Regions from separate parts of the Brevibacillus sp. FW306-2-1A-C05A genome, predicted to be linked through region 4. Evidence: riboswitches for the same ligand, from Rfam matches in the RefSeq annotation. Region 4 holds a riboswitch; each other region holds the start of a gene.
The links. A riboswitch is a leader RNA that binds a small molecule or an ion and turns the genes downstream of it on or off. The one in region 4 is predicted to bind S-adenosylmethionine.
Positions count from the first base shown of each region.

Region 1: it holds a riboswitch for S-adenosylmethionine, as region 4 does, so the genes downstream of both, AC3WJN_RS07215 (pyridoxal phosphate-dependent aminotransferase) here and AC3WJN_RS14945 (2,3-diketo-5-methylthiopentyl-1-phosphate enolase) in region 4, are expected to answer to the same signal.
Region 2: it holds a riboswitch for S-adenosylmethionine, as region 4 does, so the genes downstream of both, AC3WJN_RS05070 (BMP family lipoprotein) here and AC3WJN_RS14945 (2,3-diketo-5-methylthiopentyl-1-phosphate enolase) in region 4, are expected to answer to the same signal.
Region 3: it holds a riboswitch for S-adenosylmethionine, as region 4 does, so the genes downstream of both, AC3WJN_RS21195 (sugar ABC transporter substrate-binding protein) here and AC3WJN_RS14945 (2,3-diketo-5-methylthiopentyl-1-phosphate enolase) in region 4, are expected to answer to the same signal.

Region 1 covers NZ_JBYSWV010000006.1:112,279-119,724, reverse strand. The annotation lists partial or broken gene AC3WJN_RS07245 (ABC transporter ATP-binding protein) at 1-301, opposite strand, end outside; gene AC3WJN_RS07240 (hypothetical protein) at 274-492, opposite strand; partial or broken gene AC3WJN_RS07235 (LysR family transcriptional regulator) at 648-770, shown strand; partial or broken gene AC3WJN_RS07230 (LysR substrate-binding domain-containing protein) at 949-1,128, shown strand; gene AC3WJN_RS07225 (LysR family transcriptional regulator substrate-binding protein) at 1,070-1,564, shown strand; gene AC3WJN_RS07220 (hypothetical protein) at 1,603-2,073, opposite strand; gene AC3WJN_RS07215 (pyridoxal phosphate-dependent aminotransferase) at 2,417-3,598, opposite strand; SAM riboswitch class I at 3,687-3,801, opposite strand; gene AC3WJN_RS07210 (MFS transporter) at 3,898-5,193, opposite strand; gene moaC (cyclic pyranopterin monophosphate synthase MoaC) at 5,197-5,679, opposite strand; gene AC3WJN_RS07200 (methylated-DNA--[protein]-cysteine S-methyltransferase) at 5,958-6,494, shown strand; gene AC3WJN_RS07195 (2OG-Fe(II) oxygenase) at 6,487-7,200, shown strand; gene AC3WJN_RS07190 (SPL family radical SAM protein) at 7,213-7,446, shown strand, end outside.
Region 2 covers NZ_JBYSWV010000004.1:2,340-9,785, reverse strand. The annotation lists gene AC3WJN_RS05085 (ABC transporter permease) at 1-840, opposite strand, end outside; gene AC3WJN_RS05080 (ABC transporter permease) at 827-1,897, opposite strand; gene AC3WJN_RS05075 (ABC transporter ATP-binding protein) at 1,872-3,401, opposite strand; gene AC3WJN_RS05070 (BMP family lipoprotein) at 3,523-4,551, opposite strand; SAM riboswitch class I at 4,746-4,867, opposite strand; gene AC3WJN_RS05065 (methyl-accepting chemotaxis protein) at 4,967-6,442, opposite strand; gene AC3WJN_RS05060 (DUF3298 and DUF4163 domain-containing protein) at 6,606-7,229, shown strand; gene AC3WJN_RS05055 (MarR family winged helix-turn-helix transcriptional regulator) at 7,431-7,446, shown strand, end outside.
Region 3 covers NZ_JBYSWV010000046.1:22,541-29,986, forward strand. The annotation lists gene AC3WJN_RS21170 (dimethylarginine dimethylaminohydrolase family protein) at 1-725, opposite strand, end outside; gene AC3WJN_RS21175 (IclR family transcriptional regulator) at 928-1,662, shown strand; gene AC3WJN_RS21180 (DUF421 domain-containing protein) at 1,871-2,593, shown strand; gene AC3WJN_RS21185 (GNAT family N-acetyltransferase) at 2,750-3,391, shown strand; gene AC3WJN_RS21190 (ATP-binding protein) at 3,395-4,651, opposite strand; SAM riboswitch class I at 4,854-4,974, shown strand; gene AC3WJN_RS21195 (sugar ABC transporter substrate-binding protein) at 5,092-6,114, shown strand; gene AC3WJN_RS21200 (sugar ABC transporter ATP-binding protein) at 6,192-7,446, shown strand, end outside.
Region 4 covers NZ_JBYSWV010000023.1:31,705-39,150, reverse strand. The annotation lists partial or broken gene AC3WJN_RS14975 (spore germination protein) at 1-24, shown strand, start outside; partial or broken gene AC3WJN_RS14970 (GerAB/ArcD/ProY family transporter) at 21-1,111, shown strand; gene AC3WJN_RS14965 (Ger(x)C family spore germination protein) at 1,108-2,232, shown strand; gene AC3WJN_RS14960 (1,2-dihydroxy-3-keto-5-methylthiopentene dioxygenase) at 2,311-2,823, opposite strand; gene AC3WJN_RS14955 (methylthioribulose 1-phosphate dehydratase) at 2,841-3,494, opposite strand; gene AC3WJN_RS14950 (2-hydroxy-3-keto-5-methylthiopentenyl-1-phosphate phosphatase) at 3,498-4,166, opposite strand; gene AC3WJN_RS14945 (2,3-diketo-5-methylthiopentyl-1-phosphate enolase) at 4,163-5,377, opposite strand; SAM riboswitch class I at 5,497-5,647, opposite strand; gene AC3WJN_RS14940 (sigma-70 family RNA polymerase sigma factor) at 5,805-6,323, shown strand; gene AC3WJN_RS14935 (anti-sigma factor) at 6,320-7,446, shown strand, end outside.

The DNA.
Region 1 (7,446 bases), on a different contig from region 4:
GGCCACAGGGCGTAATCCTGAAACACCATGTTGAGATTGCGCTTTTCCGGGGGGACCAGCCGCGAGGGCGACGCCACCTGTTCCCCTCTCAGCAGCACCTCTCCGGCATCTGCCGGGTCAGTCCGGCGATTACTTGCAAGAGCGTAGATTTCCCGCAGCCGGATGGTCCCAGGACGCTGATGATTTCTCCGCTGCGCACGGCCAGGTTGATTCCGCGCAAAGCGGCATAGCTGCCAAACGATTTTTGTACGCCTCGCACTTCCAAAATCGGCTTCAAGCTTGTTCTCTCCCTGCTTTCCATTTTTTCGGCTGAAACAACAGCTCGACGATGACGATGAGCAGCACAACGAAACCGCCGCCCACCAAGGTCGAAGCCGCTGCGTAAGTCGCCGTCGATGGGGAAGTGCCTTGTCCGCATCCCGCAAAAAGCAAGGTAGTGGAGACGAGCAGCGATGCTACTGTCCATTTTTGTTGCCGATTTTTCCTGGTCATTCCGATTTCCCTCCCATTTCATTTCCTACCGACAACTGTACGCGATTTGTGTGAGGGGAAAGTAAACCGGATGCTAAGCTTGTGTTAAATAGAGTCTATGTTTATTGATAGATCCATAGAGAATATCTATACTGAGGGCGGAAGGGAGCGATCCGGTGAATATTCAGCAATTGCGTGTGTTCGCTGTAGCCGCCCAGTGCAAGTCGTTGACGGAAGCTGCCGAGGCGCTGGGGATCAAGCAGCCAACCGTCAGCTTTCACCTTAAAAAGCTGGAAACCGCCCTCGGTGTGGAGCTGTTCTACAAGCAGCCGCGGCATTTTCGGCTGACCGAAGCGGGGAATGCTTTGTTGCCGTATGCCAGAAGAGTGTCCACCTTGCTGACAGAAGCCGGGCAGATCATGGAGGAGTTTCGTCACGGCGGCAGAGGCACGCTGAAAATCGGGGCGAGCTACACGCCTGCCACCTACTTTCTCCCCCCCTTATCTCGCCGCATTCCAGGCGGAGTACCCGCATGTCCTGCCGATTTTGACCGTAAAAAAAGCGCGGCCGCTCATGGAGCTGCTGCGCGACTTCGAAATTGATCTGGCTATTGTTTCGCTGTCCATGCAGCCCCAGGAAGGCTTGCACGTCATTCCGCTGCTGGCGGACGAGCTGCGTCTGGTTCTCTCTCCGCAAAATCCGCTGGCGCAAAAAAAAGACAATCGAACTGGCCGATTTGCAATCCGAGCCGTTCCTCATCCACGAAGCCGGCTCCACCTCCCGCGAGCTGGCCGAACGCTGGGCCCAGGAAAACCAGTTGCGCTGGCAAGTGCGCATGGAGCTTGGGGCGATCGAGACGATCAAGGAAGCGACGAAGCACAATATGGGCGTCAGCATCCTCCCCTATCGCAGCGTCGTGCGCGAAGGCGAAACGGGCGAGCTGGTCATTCGCGAGCTGCCTGGCTACGTCAACCGCAGACATATTTGCCTCGTCTATCGTCAGGATGACCTCTTGCCTTATCCGGTGACCAGCTTCATCCGTTTTTTGCAGCACCGCCGCCTACCAGACGCAAAAAGCCCCTCTCCGCTGTAAAAGGGAAAGGGGCGAATATGTAATTCGATGGGAACACTCTACGCGATGCGGACAACCCGCTTTTTTTCCACTTGCGGCAGGAAGGACAAATCCACATAAGAACGCGCTTCCTCCAGCCCGATGTCTTCTGCCAAAAGCAGCGCTTCTTCCTGGAAGGTAGGCGTACAGCTTCCTTCGTTCAGTTCACAGAGACGCTTCAGGCGTTTCAGGCGCTCTGCGCACTTTTCAGCCCGCATGCATTCATTGGCAAGCTCACATACATTGACGTGGCGCGCGTCTGCGATCATGCTGATGTCGTCCACATGCACAATCAGCCGCTTGCCTTCTTCTGTCACGAAGCCGATCGAGCAAAAATGCGCACCTGACATTTCCAAACGAGTGAGAACCACATTGGTGAAAACCTCTCCTGTGCGCAGTCGAACTTGAGCTGCTTCAATGGCTCCACCGATCTTCCGCTCGTTGGCGATCACCGTGTACATGTCAGTGTAACCGTTAATCTGATAGCGCATAGTACCCTCCCGCTCCTGATGAGATCAATTATCATTAACATCGTATAATGAAAATCATTATCTGTCAACGATGAGAATGATTTTTATTACTACTGCACGTCTTATGGTGCGGGAGGGGGGTTCGACTGGTAATGGATTGACAAGCAGGTGATAAAGCGTGGGCAGTGGACGGCGCGGGCAAGGGGGCAACGCAGACAAGCGCAGGTCAACATGGGGAAACATGGATGATCCTGAGATACGCGAGCAACCGACCAACGCACCCCCGGCAGTCTCACGCAACGCAGCCCCCAAAAACAAAACCACACTCCCCACCCCCAGGAAGTGTGGTCACCCGCTCTCCTACTTACTTCGTTTTCGCAAAAAGCCCCAACTGTTCGATCCGCTGAACCGCTTCGGCCAGGCGTTGTTCGTCCGACAGCAGGGCGGCGCGAACGTAGCCTTCGCCGCTTGGGCCGAAGCCGACGCCTGGTGCGACGACTACATGTGCTTTTTCCAGCAGCAAATCCGAGAACTCCACCGAAGTAAAGCCAGCCGGGACGGGGAGCCAGGCGAAAAACGAGCCTTGCGATGGCGGGGCCTGCCAGCCGATGCGGTGCAGATTGGAGAACAGCGCATTGCGGCGGCCTTCGTAGACGGCTACCAGATCGCGGACGCACTGCTGCGAGTCTGTCATCGCTTTGGCTGCGGCCATTTGGACCGCTCCAAACAGGCTGACGAAGTAATGGTCCTGAATCAGATTGATGAGCCTTACCAGCTCGCGATTGCCGACCATCGCGCCTACGCGCCAGCCGGCCATATTGTACGTTTTGGACAACGTGTAAAACTCCACGCCCACCTCTTTTGCCCCCGGCACCTGCATGAAGCTGACAGGCTTTTTGCCGTCGTAGCTGATCGCGCCGTACGCGAAGTCGTGGCAGACGACGATCTCGTGCTTGCGCGCAAACTGGACGGTTTCCTCGTAAAATTCAAACGGGGCGTTCACCGCTGTCGGGTTATTCGGATAGTTCAAAAACATCAGCTTGGCGCGGTCCAAATCGGCTTGCGGGATTTTGCTGTAGTCAGGCAAAAACTGATTTTCGGCCGTCAGCGGCATCATCGACATCCGGCCGTTTACGACCGCTACGCCGGACCAGTAATCCGGGTAGCCAGGGTCCGGTACGAGTGCCACATCGCCTGCGTTCATCAGCACCTGGCAAATTTCCACGAGGCCGGTTTTGCTTCCGAACAGGATCGCCACCTCTTCCTCCGGGTCGAGGTCCACGTCAAATTGTTGCTTGTACCAGTGCGCGACTGCCTGCTTCAGCTCCAGTCGGCCGGAAAATGGCGGGTATTTGTGATGCAGCGGATTTTCTGCCTGTGCCTTCAGCTCTTCCACAATGTGCGGCGGCGTAGGCAGGTCCGGGTTTCCTTGGCCCAGATTAATGACGTCATGCCCACAAGCGATGACTTTGTTTACTTTTGCCACCAATGTCGCAAAAAACTGGGTCGGGAGCCGATCAATCATGTCGGAAGGTTGGATGCGCATCTGTCTTCAGTTCCTTTCTTTTTAGGCCAATGTACAGCAAAAACCCCCTCTTTCCGTACAGAAAAAGGGGGAGATCAGCTTGGTCACGTCCTTATCTGTCAGGAATTATCCTGCTGGAATTGGCACAGCATCTGCAACGCGCAAGCGCGCAGATCCGCTGCCGGGCTTCATAGGGCCAGTCCCTCCGCCTCTCTTCATAAGTAAATCACACGGAATATACTGTTTTTAATCTTCTTCATACTACATTGCGGGCTCCGAACGTGTCAAGACGCTTCGCGAGGCCCGCGAATTTTTCCTGGCTACATCTTTTCTACGGTCGCGGCTGGCACTTTTCGGGTGCGACCTTGAAACGAGCTGTGCAGGGCGAAAAACGCGACAGACATTAGCGCCAGCCCCGCCATGATGTACAAAAGTCCTTGTGCCTGAAAATGCTGGAAAATGACCGCTCCGAGCAATGGGCCGAGCATGCGTCCCGCAGAGCCTGTGCCGGAGATCAGCCCTTGGATGAAGCCTTCTCGCCCCTGTGGCGTAAACTCTGCTGCCACGGCAGGCACGGCCGGCCAGACGAGCATTTCTCCAAGCGTCATGATGAACATCCCGGCGACAAAGCCGGCGTAGGAGGTCGTCTGCGACAAAATCAGCATCGACAGCACGAACACGTAGGAGCCGAGCAGCATCTGCGCTCGCAGCGTGCGGGCGAAGCGGCCAATGACCCAGGCGATCAGCGGCTGGCCGAACAAAATCAGGCCGCCGTTGATCGTCCAGAGCAAGCTGTACTGACGCAAGGAAATGCCCAACGATTGCATGTAGGTCGACAACACCGTCGTCCACTGGACGTAGACAATCCAACTGATTAACAGCCCGCTGCACAAGAGCAGTAGGGCGCCCCACGCCACTTTTTTCGTCGGCAGTTGCTGTAGCGGCGAAAGCGCCTCAACTGGCTTCGGCTTGGCAGCGCTTTGGACAGCAGCGGCGGGAGTGCCTGCGGTATTGGCTTGCTCCGCCCGATAGCCCCGCTCTGCAACTGCCTTGAGCTGCCGAGGCAAAATGAGCACGAACATGACGAGCACGATGACTTGCGAGATCGCGTTGCCAAAAAACGTCCAGGCAAACGAAATGCTCGCCAGCAAGCCGCCGAGGGCAGAGCCAGCCGCCACCCCGGCGTTGAGCGCGACGTAGATCATGTTGATCCCTTTGCGCCCGCCTTCCGGCCACAGCACGACAGCGAGTGCATTCATCACCGGAGAGAGCGTGCCGTAAAACAGCCCGTTCAGCAACAACAAGATCGTGTACAGCGTAAAGTCATGCGTGACGCCAAGCCCGACGGAAATCAGAATGACGCCGATTGAGGCAAAAACGATCGTGCGCATTTTCCCCCAACGGTCGAACAGCATGCCACCTGCGATGCTGCCGATCAAAAAAGCCCCCTGGTTCAATAACAGCAAAAAGCCCGCTACGGTCAGCGGCTTCCCTAAATAATCGTGGATATAGATGGTGACAAGCGGCCAAATACAAGCCATTCCGGTAGAAAAAATGATCGCAGCAATCGCCAGAAGACGAATGCTGCTCGGATAGGATTGCCATTTCTGTTTCATGGTTTAGTTCTCTCCCCGACGAAAATCGCCGCTTTTCCCGCCTGTTTTGCTCACCAAGCAAGTCGGACCGATTACCATGCCTTTGTCCATCGCCTTGCACATATCGTACACCGTAAGAGCTGCGACACTGACAGCCGTCAAAGCTTCCATTTCCACGCCCGTTTTTCCCGTCGTCCGCACACATGCTTCCAGGGCAAGCGTCGTCTCGTTTTCAAAAGCGAAGCGAATGTCGATCCCGGTCAAAGGAAGCGGATGGCACATCGGGATGATTTCCCACGTCTTTTTCGCTGCCATGACGCCCGCTACCTGTGCGACTGCCAGCACATCCCCTTTCTCTACCCGTCCTTCGCGAATGCGGGCGAGCGTTTCCGGCTTCATGACGATTTTGCTCTCTGCCACAGCCTCCCGTTTTGTGATGTCTTTTTCCGAGACATCTACCATCCGCGCACGGTTTTGTTCATTAAAATGCGTCAGTTGATCGTTCATGCAACTATCCGTCCTCCATCTATGCGATCCCGTTAAACAGCCGAAAAGCCTGGCTGAAATCGGTCATCTGTCTACTCCTACCTTACTCCCGCGGCTTGCGAAAAGCAATGGAAACATCGCTGCCAACTGCTCCAGCTACTTGTAGCATGCGTCTTCTCCTTCATTATCTTGCTGTTCTACTCGCAAATTCGTACAAAAACGCCGCGGTGAAGCTATACTGTGCGTACAACAACCAGCAGGCGTGCTGGAAACGATAAGGTCTGGAGGCGTTTGTCACAATGAAGGAAAAACAACATGTTTACTGGTCAAAAGTCATTTTGCAAGAGTGGAGCCTGCATCTCGCGGCCACAGCCAAAGGGCTATGCTTCGTCGGCTCCCAAAACGGCCCGTTCGCAGAGCTGAGCAATTGGTTCGCTCGTCGCAGACCCGGCCATGTTTTGGTCCAGGATCACGAGCAGCTCGCCCCCTATGTGGCGGAAATCAGCGAATATTTGCAAGGGGCGCGGCAGCAATTCTCGCTTGCGCTCGATCTGGAGGGCACGCCGTTTCAGCTATCTGTCTGGGACGCTTTGTGCCGCATTCCATACGGGCAGACGACGACTTACTCCGAGATTGCCGTTCACATCAAAAAGCCTGCCGCCGTCAGGGCCGTAGGAGCCGCGATCGGAGCCAATCCGCTGCTTTTGACCGTCCCTTGCCATCGGGTCGTCAGCAAAGACGGCAGCCTCACCGGCTATCGCGGCGGCCTGGACATGAAAACAGCGCTGATCGCGCTCGAAAAAGGAAGTCTTGCAAGGGGGATGCAGCATGGCTGAGCCGCTGACAAAACGCATCGCCCTACTCCCCTGGGAGCAGTTGCAACACAGTCTGGACGAGCAAGGCTTTGCCGTCCTCCCTCCTGTCTTGCAACCGGAAGAATGCCAGGAGCTGATCGCCACCTATCGCGAAGACCGCTTTTTCCGAGCGACGATCAACATGGCGCGATACCGCTTCGGCAGCGGAGAGTACCGTTATTATCAAGCTCCCCTGCCGCCCATAGTGGAGCAGTTGCGCGAGGGCTTTTATCCCGAGCTGGCCAAAACGGCGAATCGCTGGAACACACTGCTCGGACAGCAGCCTGCCTACCCTCCGTCGCTGTCCGCCTTTCTCGCCCGTTGCCACGAGCACGGGCAGGCCCGCCCGACGCCTTTGCTCCTGAAATACGAGGCCGGCAGCTACAACTGTCTGCACCAGGACATGTACGGCGACGTGTTTTTTCCTTTTCAGGTCGTCTTCGTCCTGAGCCAACAGGAAAGCGACTTTTGCGGCGGACAATTTTTGCTGATCGAACAACGGCCGCGAGCGCAAAGCAGAGGACATGTGATAACCTTGGAACAGGGGGCAGGCTTGATTTTTCCGACTGCCTATCGCCCTGTAGCCGGAGCGCGCGGCTATTATAAAACGACGCTGCGCCACGGCGTCAGCACGATCACCCAGGGAACGCGGTACAGTCTTGGGATCATTTTTCACGACGCAAAATAAGAAGGGACAAAAGTGAACAGCACTTTCTTTTACAAGCAACCAAAAACGCTGCTCAATAAAGGAACCGGATTTTTGACCGATTACACGCACTCGCTCAATCCGTACACGGGCTGCTCCTTCGCCTGCTCTTACTGCTATGTGCGGCAGATGCCCGTCTCGCTGTTTCGCGGGCACGAATGGGGGACGTGGGTCGATATCAAGACGGGAGCCGCCGCGCTGCTCGCCAAAGAGCTACAGCGGGCAAAA
Region 2 (7,446 bases), on a different contig from region 4:
CAAATACGGCAGCATCGAGGTAAACTGCGTCGGAAGCGAGAAGCCTTGCAGACGAATGCTCAGCGCATCCATCAAGCCGAACAGAAAGCTCGACGCCAAAATTCCCAGCGGGTGAGACTGCCCCATCATCATCGCGACCAGGGCGATAAAGCCGCGACCCGCGGTCATCCCTTCCGAAAACATCGTCACTTGCCCCAAAGAAAGCTGCGCTCCGGCAATCCCGCACAAAGCGCCGCACATGACGATCGCGAGCACCTGCAAGCCTGCTACCTTCAACCCAAGGCTGCGGGCAGCCACCGGATTGGAACCGACGGCGAGAACCCGGAAGCCGGTAACCGTCTTGTAAAAGAACAAATAGAGCGCAATCGCGGCCACAAACGCGAGGTAGACGAGCGGCGAATGCCCCGATACGACCTCGCCCACGACCGGAATGTGCTGTAGCCCCGGAATGTCCCACTTCGGCAAGCCTGCCATGTCTTTATCGTAAAAAGCTCCCTTGACGCCAAAAATCGCCCGCAACGCAAACGTCGTCAGACCGAGCGCGAGGAAATTGATCGCCACCCCGACGACGATCTCGTTTGCTTTCAGCTTGATCGTCATATAGGCAAACAGCAGGGAAAAAAGAACGCTCGTCAGCGCCGCGATCAAGATCGCGAGGAACAGATTCCCGGTAAAGTGATTGCCGACGATGGCGGAAAAGGCGCCAACGAGCACCATGCCTTCCAGCCCTACATTAAAAATGCCAACCCGCGCGCACAGCGCTCCCCCCAATGCCGCGAGCAAAATCGGCGTCACCATCCGAATGGTAGAACTGACGAGGGACCAATCAAGCAGTTCCATGAGATTCTCCCCCTTTTGCTTTCCGCTTTTTCCACCAGTCGTAGCTGAATTTAGCCGAGATAAACAGGATCAGCACGGCTGAAATCACACTGGCCAGCTCCAGCGGTACCTCTGTGTTGCGCTCCACGCCCATCGCTCCCGTCTGGAATGCAGCCAGCAGAATCGAGGTAAACACGACACCCACCGGATGGGAGTTCGCCAAAAGCGTTGCCATCAGCCCTGTCCAGGCGAAGTTCGGCACCGTCAAAGCGCCGTCGACAAAACGATAGTGCGCCCCCAGCACCTCGACCGTTCCTGCCAGGCCGGCCAATCCGCCGCTCGCAAACATGCCCGTCAGCATGACGCGAATGCCGTTGATCCCCCCGTACTGGGCAAACAGCGGGTTTTGTCCGAGCATTTTCACTTCATAGCCAAACGGCGTAAAGCGAATCACCCAAAACAGGATCGCGGCACCGACGATGGCAAACAAAAAGCCCGCGTGCACACTCATCCCCGCAAACAACTTGGGCAACCAGACGCTTTTATCGAGCATGACCGTCTGCGCCAGCGCCGCCGAACCGCTGCGGTCGCGAAACGGCTCGGTTACGAGGTAGCTTGCGAACAGAACGGCGATATAGTTGAACAGCAAGGTGGAGATGAGCAGCGGTATGCGGAATCTCGCCTCCATAAAGCCCGGCAGCAGCGCCCACAAACCGCCTGCCGCCATCCCCGTGAAAATCGCCGCCACCAGCTTCACGACTCCCGGTGCGGGCAAATAGATCGCCACGAGCGTAGCGCTGATCGCCCCGAGCACCATCTGTCCTTCTGCCCCCAGGTTGAACACTCCCGCCCGAAAAGCAAGCGACAGCCCCAAGGCGATCAGCATGATCGGCGTCGCTCTCGCCAAGGTAGAGGTGAAGAAGTAGAAGCTGCCGAAGGCCCCTTTCCACATTTCCTGATACGTGCCCAGGATAGATTCCCCTACCGAAGCGATGACGAGCGCCCCGATCAACAGCCCGATGACAACCGCCAAAAGCGGCTGAACCAGTGATTTACCCAGCTCTTTGATTGCTGCCATGAACGCTTCCTCCCGCCATTAACACGCTGATTTTTTCCTCGGTTGCCTCTTTGCGCGAAAGCTCTCCGGCGATCCGCCCTTTGTACATCACCAAAATCCGGTCTGACAGCGCCAAAATTTCCGACAGCTCGGACGAGACCAGCAAAATCCCGTCGCCTGCGTTGCGCTTGTCGATCAGCGCCTGATGGATGTACTCCATCGCGCCAATATCAACACCCCGGGTCGGCTCTGCCGCGATCAAAAACGGAGTCTCATGTCCCAGCTCGCGCGCCACGATCAGCTTTTGCAGATTTCCGCCCGACAAATTCCCGGCCAGCTCCTGAAGCTGTCTGGAGCCTGTCTTGATCGCGAACTTTTCTACCCAGCCTCTGACGACCTGGCGAAAAGCTTCGCGCAACACGACGCCGCGCCGATTGAACGCAGGCTTTCGCTGGTAGCCCATCAGCGCGTTTTCCTCGACGCTCTCCAGCTTGGCCGTCCCCCACAAGTAGCGATCTTCCGGGATGTGCGCCAAGCCCGCCTCGCGAATCGTCGCGACAGTCTGGTTGGTGATGTCCTTGCCGCCCAGCCGAATCGTTCCCTCCTGTACCGTCCGCAAGCCGCTGATCGCTTGCAGCAGCTCGGATTGGCCGTTGCCCGATACGCCCGCGATGCCGACGATTTCCCCGTGATGCACGGTAAAGCTGACCCGGTCGAGCAGCGTCTGTTTTTCCCGAACCGTCAAGTTCTCCACCTGCAAAAGCGGCCCCCGCTCCAGATCGACGCGCTCGCTCAGCTCCCGCAGCTCGCGTCCGACCATCAGCCGGGCCAGATCGTCCACATTCGTCTCGTCGCGCGCTACCGTGCCCGTCACCTTGCCGCCGCGCAACACCGTGATCCGATCTGCGACCTCCATCACTTCCTGCAGCTTGTGCGTAATCAAAATGACGCTCTTCCCGCTCTCCGCCAGATTGCGGATCGTCTGCAACAGCTCGCGAACTTCAAGCGGCGTCAGCACGGCAGTCGGCTCGTCCAGCACGATGATGTCCGCTCCCTGGTACAGCACCTTGAGAATTTCCACACGCTGCTGCTCGCCGATGGAGCAGTTGGACACTCTAGCCTGCGCATCTATCGGAATCCGGTACTGCTCGCTTAGTGCGCGGACCTTTTCCACGGCGTCCTTCCGGCGGAAAAATCCGGCCTGCTGCGGCTCGTAGCCGATCACGATATTTTCCGCCACGCTAAACTCGCCAAACAGCATGAAGTGCTGGTGCACCATCCCGATCCCGCTGCGAATGGCGTCCTGCGGCCCGCGAAAAGCGACAGGCTTGCCGCCTAGCACGATCTCGCCGGACGTAGGCTGCTCCATGCCGTACAGCATCCTCATCAGCGTCGTCTTGCCCGCGCCGTTTTCCCCGACGATGGCGTGGACTTCTCCCGCAGCAAGCGAAAACGAGACCTTGTCGTTTGCAATAAAATCTCCGTATTTCTTGGTCATGGCCCGCATTTCCAAACGATCGGTCATCCTTGCTCCTCCTTCTTTGCGCCTAGCCTTTCTCTTCCTTGCCTCTGCTCCTTGCCTTGCATATAAGGAAGACCGACTACACAGTTGTAGTCGGTCACAATCATGCACTGTGCGCTAGCTGTTAAAACGAGTCTGGCACTTTGCGGGTACCAGCGATGATCTCCTCGCTGATCGCTTTTACTTTGTCCACGACTTCCTGGCCAATAAAAGCGTTCAGAGGCGTCTGGCTCTCGTGCGTCACATACGTTACGCCTACGCCTTTTTCTTTCAAGCCGTAAGTGACGACACCCGGCTTGAACGAGCCTTCTACGAACGACTTCACGGTTTCATACGCAGCGGCATCTGTCCCTTTGAGCTGGGACAACACGATGTGCTCAGGGTCGATCGTGGTGCGGTCAACGTCCTGTCCCGATGTATAGAAGCCTTTTTCCTTCGCGGCCTCGAACACGCCGAGGTCGCCTACTGCTGCCGCTCCGTTGATGAAGTCGGCGCCTTTGGATGCTTGCAGCAGCGCCAGCTCCTTCGCTTTTGCCGGGTCAGAGAAGCTTCCTACGTAGTTCACCAGGAACTCCGCGTTTGGATTGGTTGCTTTCAAGCCTTCCTGGAAGCCGCCTGTCCATTTTTTCAACAGCGGAATATCCATGGCGACAACCATGCCGACCTTGTTTGTCTTCGTGGCAAGACCTGCCGCAGCGCCCATCAGGTAAGCCGCTTCCTGCTCGCGGAAGGTAACGCTGCGCACGTTTGGCAAATCTACTACGGTATCAATAATCGCGAAGTTGCGGTCAGGATTTTCGGCTGCCACTTTTTTCAGCGCGTCTTCCGCTTCAAAAGAAGAAGTGATAATCAGATCGTAGTTTTCCGCTACCGCAACGCGCAAATTTTCTTCGATGGCGCCGTGGTCAGTAGACTCGATGCTTTTTACTTCTGCGCCAAATTCCTGTCCTGCTTTTTTCGCGCCTTCGTCCATTTGCTGGAAGAACGGGTTTACCCCGATTTTTTCCGGCAAAATCAGCGCAATGCGCTTCTTCGCCGCGCCTTCTTGCCCTGCCGCTTCTTCTTTTGGCTTGTCAGCAGGCGCATTTCCGCCAGCCGAACAGCCCGCAGCCAAAACAGCAAAAGTGGTGAATGCTAACAACAACTTCTTCATGGTGTCTTCCGCTCCCATCCGAACGTTCTACGTTTTTTCTGTATCCTACTACGTAATGTACGGCTTTTTTCCGAAAAAATCAATACTAAACACGAATATTTTGCAATAAAAATATTTTATCGTTCGTGTATTACCCCTCCTGACAACAAAAAAACTCTTCCCGAAGGAAGAGTTTGCGTCCGAAGCCGTCCTCTTCCTCATCTGTCAAAACCCCGGTACAGGTTTTGCAGGAATTGGCACCTTTCTGTCCATGTCACGCATGTCCAGTGGTTGCCGGGCTTCATCGGGCCAGTCCCTCCGCCGCTCTCGATAAGGAGATAAAAACTATCAAGTTACAATGCATTCATTCTAGCAGAACAAACTGAAAAAGCAATTGTTTTTTCAGACTGTTCTCGCCAATTTTACACTTTGGCGCCTATTGTCTGTGAAACGTTTCCTGCAGCCGATGCGACAGATTGTTCAGTTCCCCCAGCTCTTCGGTAATTTCCCGCACCTTTTGATGCTGGTTTTCCGCTGTGGCGAAAAGCTCCTCCAGATTGGCGACCGACTGCTCGGTGACAGCGGTAATGGTCGACATTTCCATCGCCACTTCGCCCGAGCGCATTTTTACCCGGTTCATGCTGGAGCCGACCTGCTCCGCTGCCTGCAGGAAGGCCATCATGCCGGAGCGCACCGCCTCGATCGACGCCACTGTTTTCACAGCCAGCTCCTGGCCTTTTGCCACCGAAGCTTCCCCGTTGCTGATCTGCTGTACAGCGTTCTCGCTTTCCTGATGGAGCGATTTGAGAATCTCGGTAATTTCCTGTGTAGCGGTTGCGCTCTGCTCCGCCAGCTTGCGCACCTCGTCTGCCACCACGGCGAAGCCGCGGCCGTGCTCGCCTGCACGCGCCGACTCGATGGCGGCGTTGAGCGCAAGCAGGTTCGTTTGCGTCGCAATCTGGTTGATGGCTCCTACGATTTCCTCGACCCGATTGGCCTGGCGGTTGAGCTGGTGAATCGTCGACGCTGCCACGTTGACGGCAGAAACGATCTGTTCCATTTGCTGCGACAGCTCTTTCATCATGTCGACGCTTTCTTTCAGGCGGCGGTTGTTCTGGTCGGACTCGCTTTTCATCGCGTTCGTCTGCGTGGTGACCGCCACGATCTCCTGGTCGATCGACTGCACCTCTTCCTCGATCTTCACTGTCGAGTTCGCCTGCGACTCCATGCCCGTCGCCACTTCCTTGAAGGCGATCATCATTTCATCCGTATTGCGTTTCGTTCCTTCGGCATGCTCGTGTACGTGCTCTGTCGTACGGTCGATCTGCTCGGTCATCTGTTGGATATGGACGAGCATCTCTCCCAGGCGACGCTCTTTTTCTTCCGCTTCCTGGCGGGCGATGTTTGCCTTCTGCAAGGACGCTTGTCCCGCCAGACAGAGGTACGTCACCGCTCCCATCATCATCAGAATCGCCATGATGCGTAGCACCAGATTCAGCTCGGTGAAATCGCCGCTGAAAATCTCGTACGATCCTGTGTAAAATCCGACCAGCGTCACGATGATTTGCGCAATTCCGGCTGTCACTACGAGCTTCCAATCCAGGTAAGCCGCGAGAAAACCCATGACCACAAAAGCGAGAAACGTAACTTCTGGATACGTCGTGAAATGATCGAACGAAATCGCGTAAAACATAAGTCCGATCGCTACCAGATAACGAATGACATGGCTGTCTCTTTTGATGAAGTAAAAAGGCGAAACAATAAGGGTGACCAGCAATCCGAGGGAAGTCACTTTCCAGAAATTAGCGTCGACTTGATAGGCAATGAGTCCCGCCATCCACAGATGGTTCCATAGGATAAAAATCATAAAGCCTTCTTTGTCCGTTAATGTGTTGCGAACCAATTGAATCATAGTTGCCCCCCTTTTCCCTGCTACTTATGTATCGGATTCTTTTTCCATTATATCGCGCTCAGATTGACTAATTTGTGAAAAAAGTGAGAACAGCCAAAACCAGTGACGAATAGGCTACTATCATACCCCTTATTTTAAGACATCTGGAAAGGAACTAAGAACCGTGGAAGAACAACGCAATCTTTTGCCAGCCACCGTGCTGACGCGGACGATCCAACGTCCGAATACCATGATTTATTACCCGCAACTGGCAGGGCTAGCCAATCAGCAAGCAGAAAAAGACATCAACCGCGCCATTTTGCAAACGGTCCAAGGATTGATTCACGAACAGCAACGGGTACAAGTACCGGGAAATACCCAAATGCAAGGAAGCTACGAAATCAAAACGAACGAGCGCGGCATTTTCAGCGTCACCATGAGCAATTACGCGTACACTCCGCAAATGGCCCACGGCATGACCTTCCTCGGGTCGGTGACGGCAAACATCCATACAGGCAAGCTCTATACGCTGCGCGAGCTGTTCAAGCCGGGCAGCGACTACGTCAACGTCCTGTCCGCGAACATCAAACGCCAGATCGAGGCGCGGCAAATCCCGACGCTGAACGGTTTTACCACGATCAAGCCCGATCAAGATTTTTACGTTGCCGACAAATCATTGGTCATTTACTTCCAACTGTACGAAATCACCCCGTACTATGTCGGCTTCCCGATGTTTCCCATCTCCATCTACGAGTTGGAGCCCATCATTGACGAAAACGGGCCGCTTGGCATTTTGGCTGCCGATTAACAGCCCTCCTTTTACCTTCTTCCCCGAGCTGATGCCCTTGAAACGGCATCGGCTTTATTTTTGTCAGAAAAACGCCTTCTTTTCCACTCGAATAAACATTTACTTATATGTCCTGAACTGCTACTATGTTATTTGTACATATTTACTTAAGCAATCAAGCGCTTCGTCTTTCGAACCAGCTTTTCCTGGAGGTCTGATATCATGCAACATTACGGTC
Region 3 (7,446 bases), on a different contig from region 4:
GGGGCGAGCGCGAGGACGTTGCTGCCGAGGTTTTCGTATTCGCGATCGGGCACTTCGATCAGTTCGATGCCTATGTCGACGAGCAGTTGGCGGAAAAACACAGGCATTAGCTTGGAGTAGACGACAGCGAGATCGTGGTCGACGAGGCTGATAATCGACATCAGATGCAGGCACTCGGCCGGGCCGCGGTCATATGGCAGCGGTACGACGATGACTTCTTCCGTGAAGTCCTTGACCATCTCCTTAATCTGGGCGATCGCCGCCTGATTGGTGCGGAAGCCAAGCCCGATCGCCAACGTTTTTTCATCCAGCCAGACGAGGTCGCCGCCGTCTGCCTGCGCATCGCCTGTCAGTTGTCCCAGGATCGGGATGTTGTTTGCTTGCAAAAACTCCTTGTACACTTCCGCTTCGCCTTGGCGCAGCTCTTTGCCGGATTTGAGGATGATCGCGCCTTTGGACGTGAACTTTACCGGATCATGGGCGTAGAGGGAGTCGAGCCCGGTTTTGTCCGATTGCGGGAGGTACAGCACGTTGGCTACGTGCTCGCGGAGGATCGCTTCGAATTTTTCGTACTCCTGCAAAGCTTTGTCCCAGTCAGGGCAGTCTGTATAGTGAAAAGTTTTCCAGGATGCGTCGAGATGGGCCTGGCTGATAAACGCTTCGCGGGGATGCTTGATGATGACGGTTTTCAGCTTTTTGACCATGGATTGGCTGCCTTGGAACATGGTTGCCTCCTTTTATTCCACATTGTAGAATATTGTTCATATTTCGAAAATTTATTTTCAGTGTACACATTCTGATTTTGCACTGTCAATCGTTATTCCGGGCTTGCAGCGGCTATCGCGGGAAGTTTTTTGCGATTCACAAAATTACAGCAAATCATTTAAGATGAGGTAGACGAGACATGAGGAAAAAGGGGAAATGACTGTGATTCAATCGTTTGATCGGGCGATGGCGATTGCGACGGCACTTGCGTCGGACGAGCATAGAAAGTGGTGGACCATCAACGATTTGGCGAAAGAATGTCAGCTCCCGGTGAGTACGATCTACCGCTTGTTGTACACGCTGATGAAGCACGGGCTGGTGGAGCAGGATGCAGCTACCAAGCAGTACACACTGGGGATCAAATGGATGGAGTTCGGCCTGCGCGTGCTCGACCGGATTGATTATCGCAAAGTCATCAAGCCGATGATCGAGGAGCTTGCCAGAGAGGTGGAAGAAAGCGTTTACTTCAGCCAGCCGAGCGGCCTGGAGTCGATTGTGATCGATCGCGTGGACAGCCAGCACAACATTCGCATCTACGACCAGCTTGGTTTGCGCATCCCGATGCACATCGGCGCGGCAAACAAGGTTGTTTTGGCGCACATGCCGGCAGAAGAAGCGCGGCAAATCGTGTTGCAGCTCGTCGGCGAGGAGGAGACGCCCGCTTTCATGGAAAAGCTGGCCGAAATCCGCAAAGTCGGCTATGCCGTCAGCTTCGCGGAACGGACGGAAAATACGGCTTCGGTCGCGGCACCTGTTTTTGATTACACGCAAAAAGTAATCGGCGCTTTGAGCATCGGCATCGTCACCTTCGATCTGAAAGAAGAGCGGTTGAATTATTTGATCGAGCGCGTGAAGGACGTCGCCTGCAAAACGTCGCAGCGGCTGGGGAGGATGTAGCTTTGCGATGTCTATATGCTGGAAATTTTTCTGCTATATGAAAAATATGGTCGAAAGCTCCTGGCGAGACTGTCAGCCCGAATGATCGGGGGCAGTCTTTTTGGGGCCAGTGACGGTTTGTGCTTTACGGGCAAAGCTTTTCGCATAATTACTACCAAAACTTTACATAGTAACAGGAGGAAACGGTTGGGGCAGGAGGCGTTTTTGCGTGGAACTGTTCAGTGAGAGCTTGATTGTAGTCGGGCGTGTATTTACGATTTTGCCGCTGCTGTTGATCGTGACGCTGTTCATGGGAAAGCGTTCGATTGGCGAGCTGCCTGTCTTTGATTTCATGATTATCATCACGCTAGGCTCCGTGACCGGGGCCGATATTGCCGAGCCGAATGTCCACCACATTCCCATTGCGGTAGCGATTGTGGCGCTCGGGGTGCTGCAACGCGTCGTGTCCCAGTGGTCGATTGTGTCCAGGCGCTTCGGCAAAATGGTCACGTTTGAGCCAACGGTCGTTTTTTACAACGGAGAGTTTCTCGTCCCTCAACTGAAAAAGATACGCTATTCGCTCGATAACGTACTGCAAATGCTGCGGGAAAAAGACATTTTTGACCTGTCGGAGATTGAGATGGCGATCATCGAGGCCAATGGCCGACTGACTGTCCTGAAAAAATCTGCGCAGCAGCCAGTGACGAGACAAGACCTGCAAATCCGGACTGCCTCGACGGGCCTCTCCCTGCCTGTGATCGTCGAAGGAAAAATATGTGAAGAGGCGCTGAAGTACCGCGAACGGGACGAAGGCTGGCTTTTGCAGGAGCTGAAAAAAAGCGGCGTCGCCATCGAGCAGGTTTTTCTCGCCACATTGAATCGGCAAAACGACTTGCTGTTTTTTGAGAAACATCCGGACAATCCGCAGCGGGTCCCGCCCGTTCAGCATTGAGAGGAAGGCAGACAGCATGCAGCGTACAGGCGCGCCAGGCTATCCCATTCAGGAAGCCTGTAGTTTGCCGATTTCGTTTATTAAAAAATATTTTATCAATTAAAAATAATTTTAGAGGATAAGTGTGGTTGTCATCTCAATCAGGGAGGAATGACCATGCTTGTTTTCAAGGCGATGGAGCAATGTTCGGTGGCGGAGGCCGTTTTGGTCTACAACAGAGGGTTTTCCGGCTATTTTTTCGACCAGTCCAAAACGCCGGACACGCTTATCTGGAAAATGGGGAAGGAGGAACTTTCGCCCGCGCATTCGCTGGTTGCGTTTGTAAATGGCGAGCCGGCCGGAATCGTGCTGAACGGGATATGGAACAGAGGCGGGCGAAAAATCGGCTGGAACGGAGGGACAGGGGTGGCGCCGAAGCACAGGCGCAGCGGAGTCGGGCAGGCTTTGATCGAAGCGACGTTGCAGATTTACCGCGAGCAGGGCGTGGAGCTTGCGGCGCTGGTCGCCATTCGCGAGAACGTGCAGGCGGTCGACTACGCGCTGTACAGGCGGATTTTTGATGAACAGGGAAGGCAAACGACTGCCTTGCTGTTTCAGTGTGAAGCCAGTCCCGGACGAGCAGACCGGGAGGCGATTGTCGCAAGCGCGCTGGCCCATGTGTTTGCTCCGCTGGACCAGGAGCTTCATCGCCTCACCGTCAATTTGCCCGTCGCAAATGAGACAACCACCCGAATTTTGCAAAGTGCGGGCTTTTCCACGCTGGCCGAGCAGGTTTTCATGACCAGGCCACTCGCCTAGCTGCTACTGCGGCTGATGGTACGGAAACGTAATCGTGAACTTGGTGCCGACCTTCGGCTTGCTCGACACGCTCACAGAACCGCCAAACGTGTGAATGACGTGATAGGAATAAGTCAGGCCGAGTCCGGTCCCGCTCGTTTTGGTAGAAAAATAGATCGTGCCAAGTCGTCTGATCTGGCCCTCGTCCATCCCGATGCCGTTGTCCTTGATGACGAGCAGGGCGTTGTTTTTTTCGATGAACAACGACAGGGAGACTTTCCCTTTGGCCGTCTCCGCGCATGCCTCGATGGCGTTTTTGATAAAGTTGACCAGCACCTGCTTGAACTCGTCGGGATTGGCCATGATCGTGACGGGCTTTTCATAAGCTTGCAGCTCCAACTCGACGTTGTTCATGTTGGCAAACGGCAGCATGACCTCGCGGACGACATGGAGCTGCTCGCATACGTCGATCAGCTCGGTGCGCTCCTTGAGCGGCTTGGACAGCGCCAGGTACTCCGTCAAAATCGCTTCCGTGCGCTGAATCTCGTCCATGCTGATGCGAATGTACTGATCGGTTTTCGCAATGTTTCCCGGGTCCTCCTGGATCAGGCGCAAAAATCCTTTGACGGCCGTGAGCGGGTTTCGCACCTCGTGCGCCAGTGAAGCGGCGACGTGGCTCATCGTCTCGATTTTTTCGTTTTGGGCATGGCGAATGAACAATTCCTTGTCTGATACGCATTTGCTAAATAACGACATCAACAGCCAGATGCCGACAAAATTTTGAACGGGAATCACAAGCACATGATAGGGAAGCTGATGGGATACATAGGTGGGAAAATTGAAATAGGTCAACCCCAAATCTATCAGGGAAAAAAGCGCACCCGTCAAAAGAGTAAACAGTGTTTTCCGATAACTGGCTTTGTAGCGTTGATATATCAGGAGGGAGATTGCAAACGTGGCGGCCATTACGAGCATGGCGACCCAGGTGCCTTCGCCGCCCAGATAAAAGCGGTACAGCGCTGATTCGATCAGCACGATCAAGGCGATTCGTACTCCGCCGTAGATCAGAGCGAAAAAGACGATGACGTGCCTGATGTCGAAAATGATTCCTTCGTTGACGCTCGAAGCGAAGGTCATCGCCAGAAACATGCAGACAGAGCTGGTTACGAGAATAAAGCAACGGCTATAGTTACGCATCCGGTCGCGGTAATAGATGTTGAACAAAACAAACGGTGTCAAGGCAAAAAACATTTGCAAGATTAGTTCTTTTAGTAGACTCATTAGACATCCCCATCGCAAATTTGCATGGCTTTTGCTTCAATCTACAAGGTTTCGACAAGACCTTACATAATTCCTCCAAAATTTGGACATCGAGTTGGGATTATTTTGGAGGACAAAAGCTTCAAAAACCCAGTTGACAGATGGGTAAAACAAGGATTATAGTCTGTATATATTAATACAAACGTTGCGAAAATAAAAACTACTCTTATCCAGAGAAGGCTGAGGGAATGGCCCTATGATGCCCGGCAACCTAGCTGGCAAGATCACCGTCTTGCGAGCCAAGGTGCTAACTCCAACAGGTAGCGATACCTGACAGATAAGAGGCGCGAATCTTGTCGATCAAGCCTCTTTCATCTGTTGAAAGAGGCTTTTCCTATTGGAAGGTCGTCGCCTCCTCAGCTTGAAGCTCAGCAGGAAGAAAGAAAAAGGGGGATTTTTCGATGAAAAAGAAACTGGGTCTTGTCACATCAATCGTACTGGCTGCGTCGCTGGCCTTGACCGCTTGCGGCGGGGGAGCGGACACCCAAAATCAGGCGGGAAGCGGCGCTTCCGGCGGCGAGAAGGCGAAGCGCATTGCCTTGATTATGCGCCAAAACGTCGGCACGTTTTCTGCCCAATACATTAACGGCGTGAAGCAGGAAGTCGAGAAAAACGGCGGCGAGCTGACCGTATTCAACGCAGATACCGATTTGTCGAAAATGGCCTCCAACCTCGATGCTGCGGTGAACCAAAATTTTGACGGCATCCTGATTGACCACGGTACGGCGGAAGCGCTGCAGCAAGGCACGCAAAAAGCGGTCGACAAAAAGATCCCGGTTGTGCTGTTCGACACCGATATCAAGCTGCCGGGCGTCCCTGTCGTCGAGCAAGATGACAACAAGCTGGCCGAGTTGAGCCTGGAAAAGCTGGCTGCCGATACGGGCGGCAAAGGCAACATCGTGAAAATTTGGGTAGCGGGCTTTGCGCCGATGGAAAAGCGCCAGGTAACGTATGAAGCATTCCTGAAAAAATACCCGGATATCAAGGAAATCGCCGCGTTTGGCTCGGCAACGAACAACACCGCGCTGGATACGCAAGCGCAGATGGAAGCGATTTTGAAAAAGTATCCGAACAAAGGCGACATTACAGCCGTATGGGCATCGTGGGATGAATTTGCCAAAGGGGCAACCCGTGCGATCCAGCAAGCAGGACGCACCGAGATCAAGGTGTACGGCATCGACCTGAGCGACGAAGACTTGCAACTGATCCAGGAGCCAAACTCTCCTTGGGTCGCGACAGCAGCGGTAGATCCGTCGAATATCGGACGCATTCATGCGCAGACCGTTTTCCAAAAAATGAAAGGCGAGCAAGTGCCAGACAGCGTGAAGCTGAATCCGGTGCTGGTCAAACAGGAAGACTTGCCAAAGGATAAAAAAGTAACGATGGGCGATCTGTCCCAATACGTACAAGAGTGGGGCAAGTAAGCAAATAGAGCTGGTTGGTTTGGCTATTCCCGTTGCTTTTGTCAACGGGAATCTTGTTTATTTAGGGGGGGCGAAAAGTGTCCAGCTTGCAGATGAAAGGGATTGTGAAGCAGTTTTCCGGCGTGCCTGCGTTGCGCTCCGTCGATTTTGAAGTCAAGGCTGGCGAGGTGCACGCGCTGCTCGGAGCGAACGGAGCGGGAAAAAGCACGCTGATGAAAATTCTTACAGGCGCGTATCAGGCGGATGGCGGCAGCATCGCGATTGACGGCAAGGACGTCTCGATCCAATCGCCGCAGGATGCGAAAGCGTTGGGCATCCAGTGCGTCTACCAGGAAGTCGATACGGCGCTGATCCCGTATTTGAGCGTGACGGAAAACATTTTGCTCGACCAGATCGTGTCCAAAAGCAGCAAGGGACTCATGAACTGGCAAGGGCTGCACAAGGAAGCGGAGAGCATTTTGCAAAGCTTCGGCTTTTCCATCCCTGTGCGCATGCTCGTCGAGGAATGTACGCTGTCCGAAAAGCAACTGATCTTGATTGCCCGCGCGACCGTGCAAAAAGCGAAGTACGTCATTTTTGACGAACCGACAGCCCCGTTGAGCACGAAGGAGAGCGAGCGGCTGTTTCTCATTATCGACCAGTTGAAAAAAGCAGGCGTCGGGATCATCTACATTTCCCATCGGCTGCCGGAAATTTTCGAAATCTGCGACCGGATCACGGTCATGCGCGACGGTCAACTGATTGCCACGAGCGAGACGGCCGCTACTACGATGGATGAAGTCATCGGGAACATGCTGGGCAAAAGCTTCGAGGAAGAGTTCCCGAAGGTGGAGCTGCCGATTGGCGAAGTGATCCTGGAAGCGGCCGGAGTGGCTGGCGGCAAGGTGCGCGGTGCGGATGTAAGCGTTCGCGAGGGCGAGATCGTAGGCGTCGTAGGACTTGTCGGGGCAGGGAAGACGGAGTTGGCCCGGCTGCTGTTCGGAGCGGATGCGGCCGAAGCTGGCGAGATCAGGCTGAAAGGCAAGGCGGTACGCCTGCGCTCGCCAAAGGAAGCCGTGGATGCAGGGATCGTCCTCGTCCCGGAGGAGCGGCGAAAAGAAGGCATTTTTGTTGAGGAATCCGTAAAAAACAACTTGTCTGTCTCGACTTTGTGGAAATGGTCGCGCCTCGGGTTTGTCCGCAGGGGAGTCGAGGCGGGGCAAGCGCGGGAGCTGGTGCAGCGGCTGGGTGTGAAGACAGCGGACATCGGCCAGCTCGTCGGCCACCTCAGCGGGGGGAACCAGCAAAAGGTCGCAATCGGCAAATGGCTCGATACGGATGCGCAAATTTTCA
Region 4 (7,446 bases):
CGTCCAAGGGGAGATGGCGAATGAAAAAATATGCCTTCAATGAACTGACGGTCTTCCAGTACATTTATTTGATTCACGGTGCGCAGGTAGGGATCGGGGTGTTGTCCATGCCGCGAGAGCTGGCCGAGGTGGCAGGGACGGACGGATGGCTCTCAATTTTGATTGGTTGGTTCGCGGCTATGGCGGTCAGCCTGGTCATCATCGGCATCATGAAGCGCTATCCCGGCAAAACGATTGTGGATCTGCAGCCGTTGTTTTTGGGTAAATGGCTGGGGAAAGTCTGTGTTGCAGGAATCGCCGTCTATTGCGGTTTTGCCTCTTTCACTGTCATGGCCAACACTGCGGCCATCGTCAATACGTGGATTCTTAGTCAGACACCGATTTACATGGTAGTTATTTTGCTGGCCATTCCGGCTTATATGGTTCTCCAAGGCGGCTTGCGGGTGCTTGGACGGTATGCCGAGCTGATCTTTTATCTGACGCTGTGGATGCCGATCGTCTTGGTCACTGTCTTGCCGAAAACGAACTGGCTTTATTTGCTCCCTGTTTTCAAGGAAGGGTGGTGGCCGATTCTGGCGGGAATAAAATCAACGGTTCTGTCTTTTTTAGGATTTGAACTGGCTTTTTTTCTCTATCTTTTTTGCAGAAAAAGCAGTATGCAGTCCTTGGTATCGTTGTGGCCAATACGTTGTCCATGCTGATTTTTATGAACATCACCTTGTTCAGTTTCGTGTTTTTCAACCCCGATGAAATTCTACAATATACGTGGCCAACATTGAATTTATGGAAGGTGATTGAGTATCGATTTTTGGAACGAATGGATATTATCTTTCTCGCTTTCTATTTATTTTACTTGTCTACAACCAGCTTCCCTTATCTGTATTTTTCAGTCTTCTCGTCAAGTCAATTGTTCGGTGCAGCAGATCATCGCAAGCATTTAGGCATCGCTTTGCTGTTGGTTATTTTACTGCTTTGGCTGTATACGCCTACGTTCATGGATTTACTCAAATGGAAGCAGTGGTGGAGCACTGGCGGTTTGCTATTCGGATACGCGCTGCCCGTTCTGGCTTTTGTGCCGATCTGGCTGCTGCGTAGGTCAGTGAAGGAGTGAAGGTTATAAAAAGATACGTACACGTTCTATTGATTTTGTGTGTAGTCTCCCTGCTGACGGGGTGTGTGGATCGGATTGATCTGGAAGACGCGACGATCACCCTGATGACAGGGATAGATCTGAATGAAAAAGATCAGCTTCTCGTCTATTTATCGAGTCCGGTGTTCAGCAAGGAAGCCAAGGATAAGGAAGAGGAGTACGGAGTCAAGATAGAATCGCTCCGTCAGGCAAGAGGACGGTTTGACGGGCTGGTGACGGGCCTTTCGTTATCAGGCAAAATACAGGTGTTCGTTATCGGGAAAAAACTGTTGGAACATCCCGATTGGTTTCCCATTATGGATGTGATGTTTCGCGATGCGCGATTTACGGTGAATGCGCGAGTGATCGTTTGCGACGGGCCGGTCAAGGAGCTGTTCAATTTTAATCCGACGGATAAGCCGCGGCTTCCGCTTCACCTAACCAGGCTGCTCGATAAGGCAAGCCAAAGGAATTTGACAGTAACAACAAGGTTACAGGAATTTCATCGACAAATGTTTGAAAAAGGAGGCACACCGTTACTCGCTGAAATCAATTCAGGACGCTCTGTTAAAGTATTGGGGACGGCACTGCTAAACAAGGGCGGCAAGTACGCTACGCTGCTCGAGCCAAGAGATACGATGCTGTTGCAGATGCTCCGTCATCAAAAGCAGGGAGAGACATCCTTGACGCTTCCGCTTCCCGTAAACGGTGGCAGCAATCACATAGCGAGGGATCGGCTCAGTTTTTTGGTGAATGGCGTCAATCGCTCCGTGAAAACAAGCTACCGTAACAATCGGTTTCAATTCGACGTAAAAATGAAAATTCGCATTTCCATCACCGAAAGGCTGTTTTTGTTCGACATGGAACAAGACTACAGGAAAATGGAGCAAATGATTAGCGAGGAACTGCGCAAAGAGTTCGCAAATCTGGTCACAAAGTGCCAGGAGAGTGGAACAGACCCGTTTGGCTTTGGCGTGTACGCCCGTGCCTATGAGTACGAGGAGTGGAAAAAGGTACAGGAAGATTGGCCGGCGGCATTTGCCAGAGCCGATGTCCGTATTGTGCCGGAGGTGTCGATTATAGGCAATGGCGTCATTAAGTGAGTAAATAGCAGGAAAAAGGAAAAGCACCTTGTCGCCAAGGCTATGGTCCAAGGTGCTTGTTTGTTTTTGCGATACGTATCAGTAGATAGCCTCCCAGCCTGCAGGAGTGACGAACAGGCGGATTGCCTTGATTTTGCGGTCGTCCATCAAGGTGAAGTAGTGGCGGAAGTTCGGCGGTACGGAGATCAGGTCGCCTGGCTCAAGCTCGACGTCGAAGTAGCGCCCGTCTTTGCCCTTGATCGCGAAAATGCCGTGGCCGTCTACGCAGAAGCGGCACTCGTCGTCGGTGTGATGATGCTCGTTCTTGAATTTCACGAGCAGCTCATCGAGGTTAGGGGTTTTGTCAGAGAGGACGATGATGTCGGCAGTCAGGTAGCCGCGGCGCTCGCTGATCGCGTCGATCTCCGGCTTGAAGGCGGCGAGAATCTCCTGTTTTTCTTCCTCTGTCGGGCTGTAGTTGTCGCGGTGCTTGGGATCGAGGCGGTCTACGCCCCATTTTTCGTAAATGATCTCTTGGCTGTCCAGGAAGGAAATGACTTCCTCCGGTGCGGAAATGTACTCGTTAGTGTCGTGGAAACGAATTTGTGCCATCTTGTTTGCCTCCTTGGTTAATTGGTTGTAGTGGACACGACGGCTTGGCGCAGTTGCAGCCAGCGGGCGTGGTACTCGAACAGAAATTCAAATGCTTCCAGGTGGCGCTTCGCTTCAAAGTCGTTGCCGCCCCATGCGTAAATGCCGTGGTTGCGGATGAGCACGCCCGGAATTTCCGGGGTGATGACTTTTTCAATCGCGGCGGCCAGGGTCGGAATATCGGCAAAGTTCTCAACAATCGGAACAGTGATACGCGCGTTTTCCTCCCAAATGCCCAAGCCTTTAATCAGCTCTTGCCCCTGGATGGAGAAGGCGCGCTGGCCGAAGTACAGCTCGGAGATGAGGTTGTTCCAGACGGTATGGACGTGGAAGCAGGCACCTGCCTGCGGGAACTTTTGATAGACGACGGCGTGGATCAACGTCTCTGCGGACGGCTTGAGCGAAGTCGCGTCTACAGGGCGGGAATCTCGATCGACTACGAGGTAGTCTTCCGGCGACAGCTTGGTCTTGTCTTTGCCGCTTGCGGTTACGGCAAATTGCAGCGGCTCGTTCTGGATTTTGATCGAGAGATTGCCGCTGGTACCGGGAAACCAGTCCCGGCGGGCAAATGTCAGCTTGGCGTCGTCCAGACGGCGAAAAGCGTCCAGACGTTGTTCGAGTGTTGCGGTCATGGATTAGACAACCTCCTGTTTCAGTTCGGTCAGCGTGCCAATCACGTCGTGGAAGGTCGCGAATGTGCTGTGCGGCAGCGCAAGCTCCTGTGCCTTCTCGGCGAGGAAGGAGCGGGCGATGACGTAGTCGGCGATCTTTGCGCCAGCCAGGTCCGTGATCGAATCGCCAATGACGACGCGATAGTGAGTGGCAGGGTCGTAGCGGCGAATGATGGTCGTCTTGCACATGCCGCAGCCGTTTGTGCATTGCTCGTCGCAGGAGTGCGGCCACGTGATCGTGATGTTCTCGCCGGAGAAGTCGCTGCCGTTGCAGTAGATCGGGACACCGCTAAGGTCAAACGGAGCGAGAATCGGCTGGACGAAAAAGTCGATGCCGCCGCTCGTAATCAAAAGCTCGATGCCTTCCTCGCGGCAAAAGCGGACGAAGTCAGCGAAGCCGGGGCGAATCGTAGCCTCCTGGACGATGTAGTCTACAATATCCTGGCGCAAGGAAGAAGGGAGCAACTGAAACAGCTTGCCGACGCCTTCCTGTACGCTTATTTGTTGCGAAAGAATTTGTTTGGTGAGTGCTTCCCATTCGGGGGGAGCGAACTTTTTCACAATCGCGACGATGTTGTCTTTTTCCGTAATCGTTCCGTCGAAATCGCAGAACAGCACGAGCTTTTTGCTCATCGTGCGCCACCCCACTTTTCCAGGGCGATGGCAAGCTCAGGCGATCCGGCAGCGGCTTCTTCCAGGCTGCGCCCGGCAGTGACGGCAGCGATTGCGTCGACAAAAGCTTTCGCTCCGGCCGTCGCGCCGCCGGGGTGGCCGTGAATGCCGCCGCCCGCGTTGACGATTTGGTCGAGACCGAAGTCCTGATACAACTGCGGCACGAGTCCGGGATGAATGCCTGCGGACGGAACCGGGAACGAGCGGCGCACGCCCTCCAGCGGCGTCGTCAAGTTGTGGGCGAGTTGCAGCGCTTCTGTCTTGTCCAGCGCCACGTTGCCGTACGGAGACGGGAACAGCACCAGGTCTGCTCCGGCGATCCGCATCAAGGTGCCGAGCAGAAGCGGCGTGGCGATGCCGTAGTCAGGCGACGGATAGTACGCGCCTGCGAGCGCCGGGTGCGCCATGATCGGGACGTTGACATCCGGATCGGCTGCCAGGCGGTGCAGGGCATCGAAGCCGAAGGCCAGCACGTTGAACAGCAGGCAGTCGGCGCCCGCTTCGACCGCGCGTTTTGCCTTTTCGTTCAGCTCGTTGATCGGCCCGGTCAGGTTGGCGGCGTAGAGGACAGGCTTGCCTGTCTCGGCTTCGGTCTCCAGGGCGATCTGTTTGAACGCCTGGATGCGCTCCAAAAACGGTGCGCGGTCGTCCGCGAAGAAAATTTCGTCATCTTTGACCAAATCGACGCCGCCCTGCGCCTGTGCTTTAAATTGCGTTTTCAGATCGTCGAACGGCAGGCCGAGGCAAGATTTGAAAATGCTCATCAGGAGCGGACGGTTTTGGGCGTCCAGTCGTCCGCGCAGTCCGTCTATGCCGAACTTCGGTCCGGGAAAAGCCTGGAGGAACGAGTCGGGAAAAGCGATGTCGACCAGCTTGATTTTTCCGTCCATCGAGAGCTTGCCGAAAATTCCGGTCAAGAGCGAAGGAATGTCGCTGGTGAAGTTGCGGGTCGGGTAGCTGACGGTAATCAGCCCGCGCACATCCCCGTTTTCCAATGTTTCCAGCGGAGTGGCGCTGACGGCTTCGCCTAGGTACGGCGCCAGCTCCGCTTGCTTGGCAGCGGGCAAGTCCGTCCAGGAGCCGACCGTCATGCCGACTGCGATGGCAGCGGCTTTTTTGTTCAAGTCTTTGGCTTGTGTCAAATAGGTGACGAGGATGCGTTGCTCACTCATGCTAGTCCTCCTTGGCAGCTTGAAAAGCTGTCGTGGTCGTTTCGAAACATGTAATCATGCAAAAAAGCCTCCCCACTTGAGCGGGGAGGCGGTTGTCGACTATGAAAACGTCTCGTCTCCTCTCATCTCTCGGGTCAGTAGCCGGAACAAACAGCTCCGACTCTTATCCGTTGGAATTAGCACCGTTTCGCTATTTTTGTCGAACGCAAAAAAATAGCGCCGGTTGCCGGGCATCATAGGGCCAGTCCCTCAGCCAGCTCGCGATAAGAGTTTATGTGGTTCACACGTCATCTATCCGTGTGCGATACACCCATGATATGCCTTCTCGTTCCGCTAGTCAATCTTTGTTTTTCCGAGAATGTGCATCTGCTCACAGGGAAAAGGAGGCAGCAAGTGAAACTTTTTTACTCAGCGTGCGTGGTATCGGATGAAAGGGTGTGGAGGCATTGGGAAAGTAGGCTTGGAGGACGTGTACCAGTTGCACGTAAACGATATATACCGCTATCTTTTCCGGCTCACACGCGATCGGAGGCAGGCGGAAGACTTGACGCAGGAGACTTTTTTTCGCGCGTATGCCTCCCTGGATGACTATCACGGGGAAAAAGTGCGGCCGTGGCTGTTCAAGGTAGCATACCACGCCTTCGTGGACTGGCATCGCAAACAGAAGCGGCGGCCAGTCGATTACGTCGGGAGCGTGCCGGAACGACTGGATGCTTCCGCCGTCGATCCCGCTGACCAGCTCGTGAACCAGGAGTTGTGGGAGGCTGCATCCGCCTGTTTGGAGCGGCTGCCGGAAAAGCAGCGACAGGTGATTTTGCTGTCGGCGATGCAGTTTTCCTACGCGGAAATGGCGGAGGTGCTGGGAATCGAACTGGCGGATGTCAAGCGCTCCCTGTTTCGGGGACGGCAAAAGATGCGGCAACTGTGGAAGGAGGAAGGGCTATGACGAACCAAAACGGGGATGACCGCGAGCAAAAACTGCTTGCTTACCTGAGAGGGGATTTGACGGGCGAGGAAGCGAAACGGCTGGGCGAGGAACTGGCAGACGACGAAGAGTACGGGAAGCGGCTGGAACGGCTATTGCTCGGGGAAGAACAAGGGACAGACGGCAAGCAGGAGGCTGCGCCAGGGCTTTCGGAAGCAAGACAACGGGCGATCGTCCGCCGGGGAAAGTGGAAAAACAGGCTGACGACCTCCTTCTATGCCTTCGCGATTCCTTGCCTCGCGGGTGTGCTCTTGCTGTTCGTAAACGGCTGGGTGGGGACGCTGATGCATGACGATTTGTTCCGGGTGGCACGGGACATGGTCAATTTTACCCAGCCTGGCGTGAGCGTGGGCAGCAGCGGCTCGCAGGTGGGGCTGTTGTACGGCAGCATCGACATGGAGCTGCGAGAGCAGGTTGGCAAGGAGGCCAAAAGCGCTGGCCGCTTTCGGAGCACGAATGTGCTGTGGAACGTGAGCGCCAGACCGGAGTGGACAGGGGGCGTCAGGGAGCAAAAGCTGTTTTTCCGCTATCCGCTATCGGCCGGAGAACCGGAAGAAGACACGTCCTTTTTGCGCACGCCTGCCTGGACGACGCTGGAAAAGCTGCCGGAAGGAACGGTTTCCCAACTGGCGATCTCGTTTGACAGCTTCCTGACGTATGAGCAGTATGTCGAGCTGGTTTCCCGCCATGTCAGCAGCTACAACCAGGAGACGGTCTGGTTTGCCGTCGACACTGGCGTGGAGGTGAAACAAGTTGACGGGGAAGCCGGCAATCTGCTACTCGGCCCGGGGGAGGTCTGGGGCTTTGCCGAGCGGGAGCTGGATTACGGAACCGCGCCGATTCAGGTGAACGGAGAAGGCGAGCGGCGAATGGCCGCCTTCATGGGCGAGATGAAGTATTTGACCGAGCAAAAAAGCTTGGCGCGCGACATGGGCTACGCGCTGCTTTCGGGCGGCAATCCGCAACTCGAGGAGCGCTATCGCTATTTGCAGGAAAAAGGCGTGCGCATCTACGGCGCCGTCCTGACCGGGCCGACGAAGGAGCTGCTCAGGCTCAAGGAGGAAAAGTCGATTACCGCCGCGTT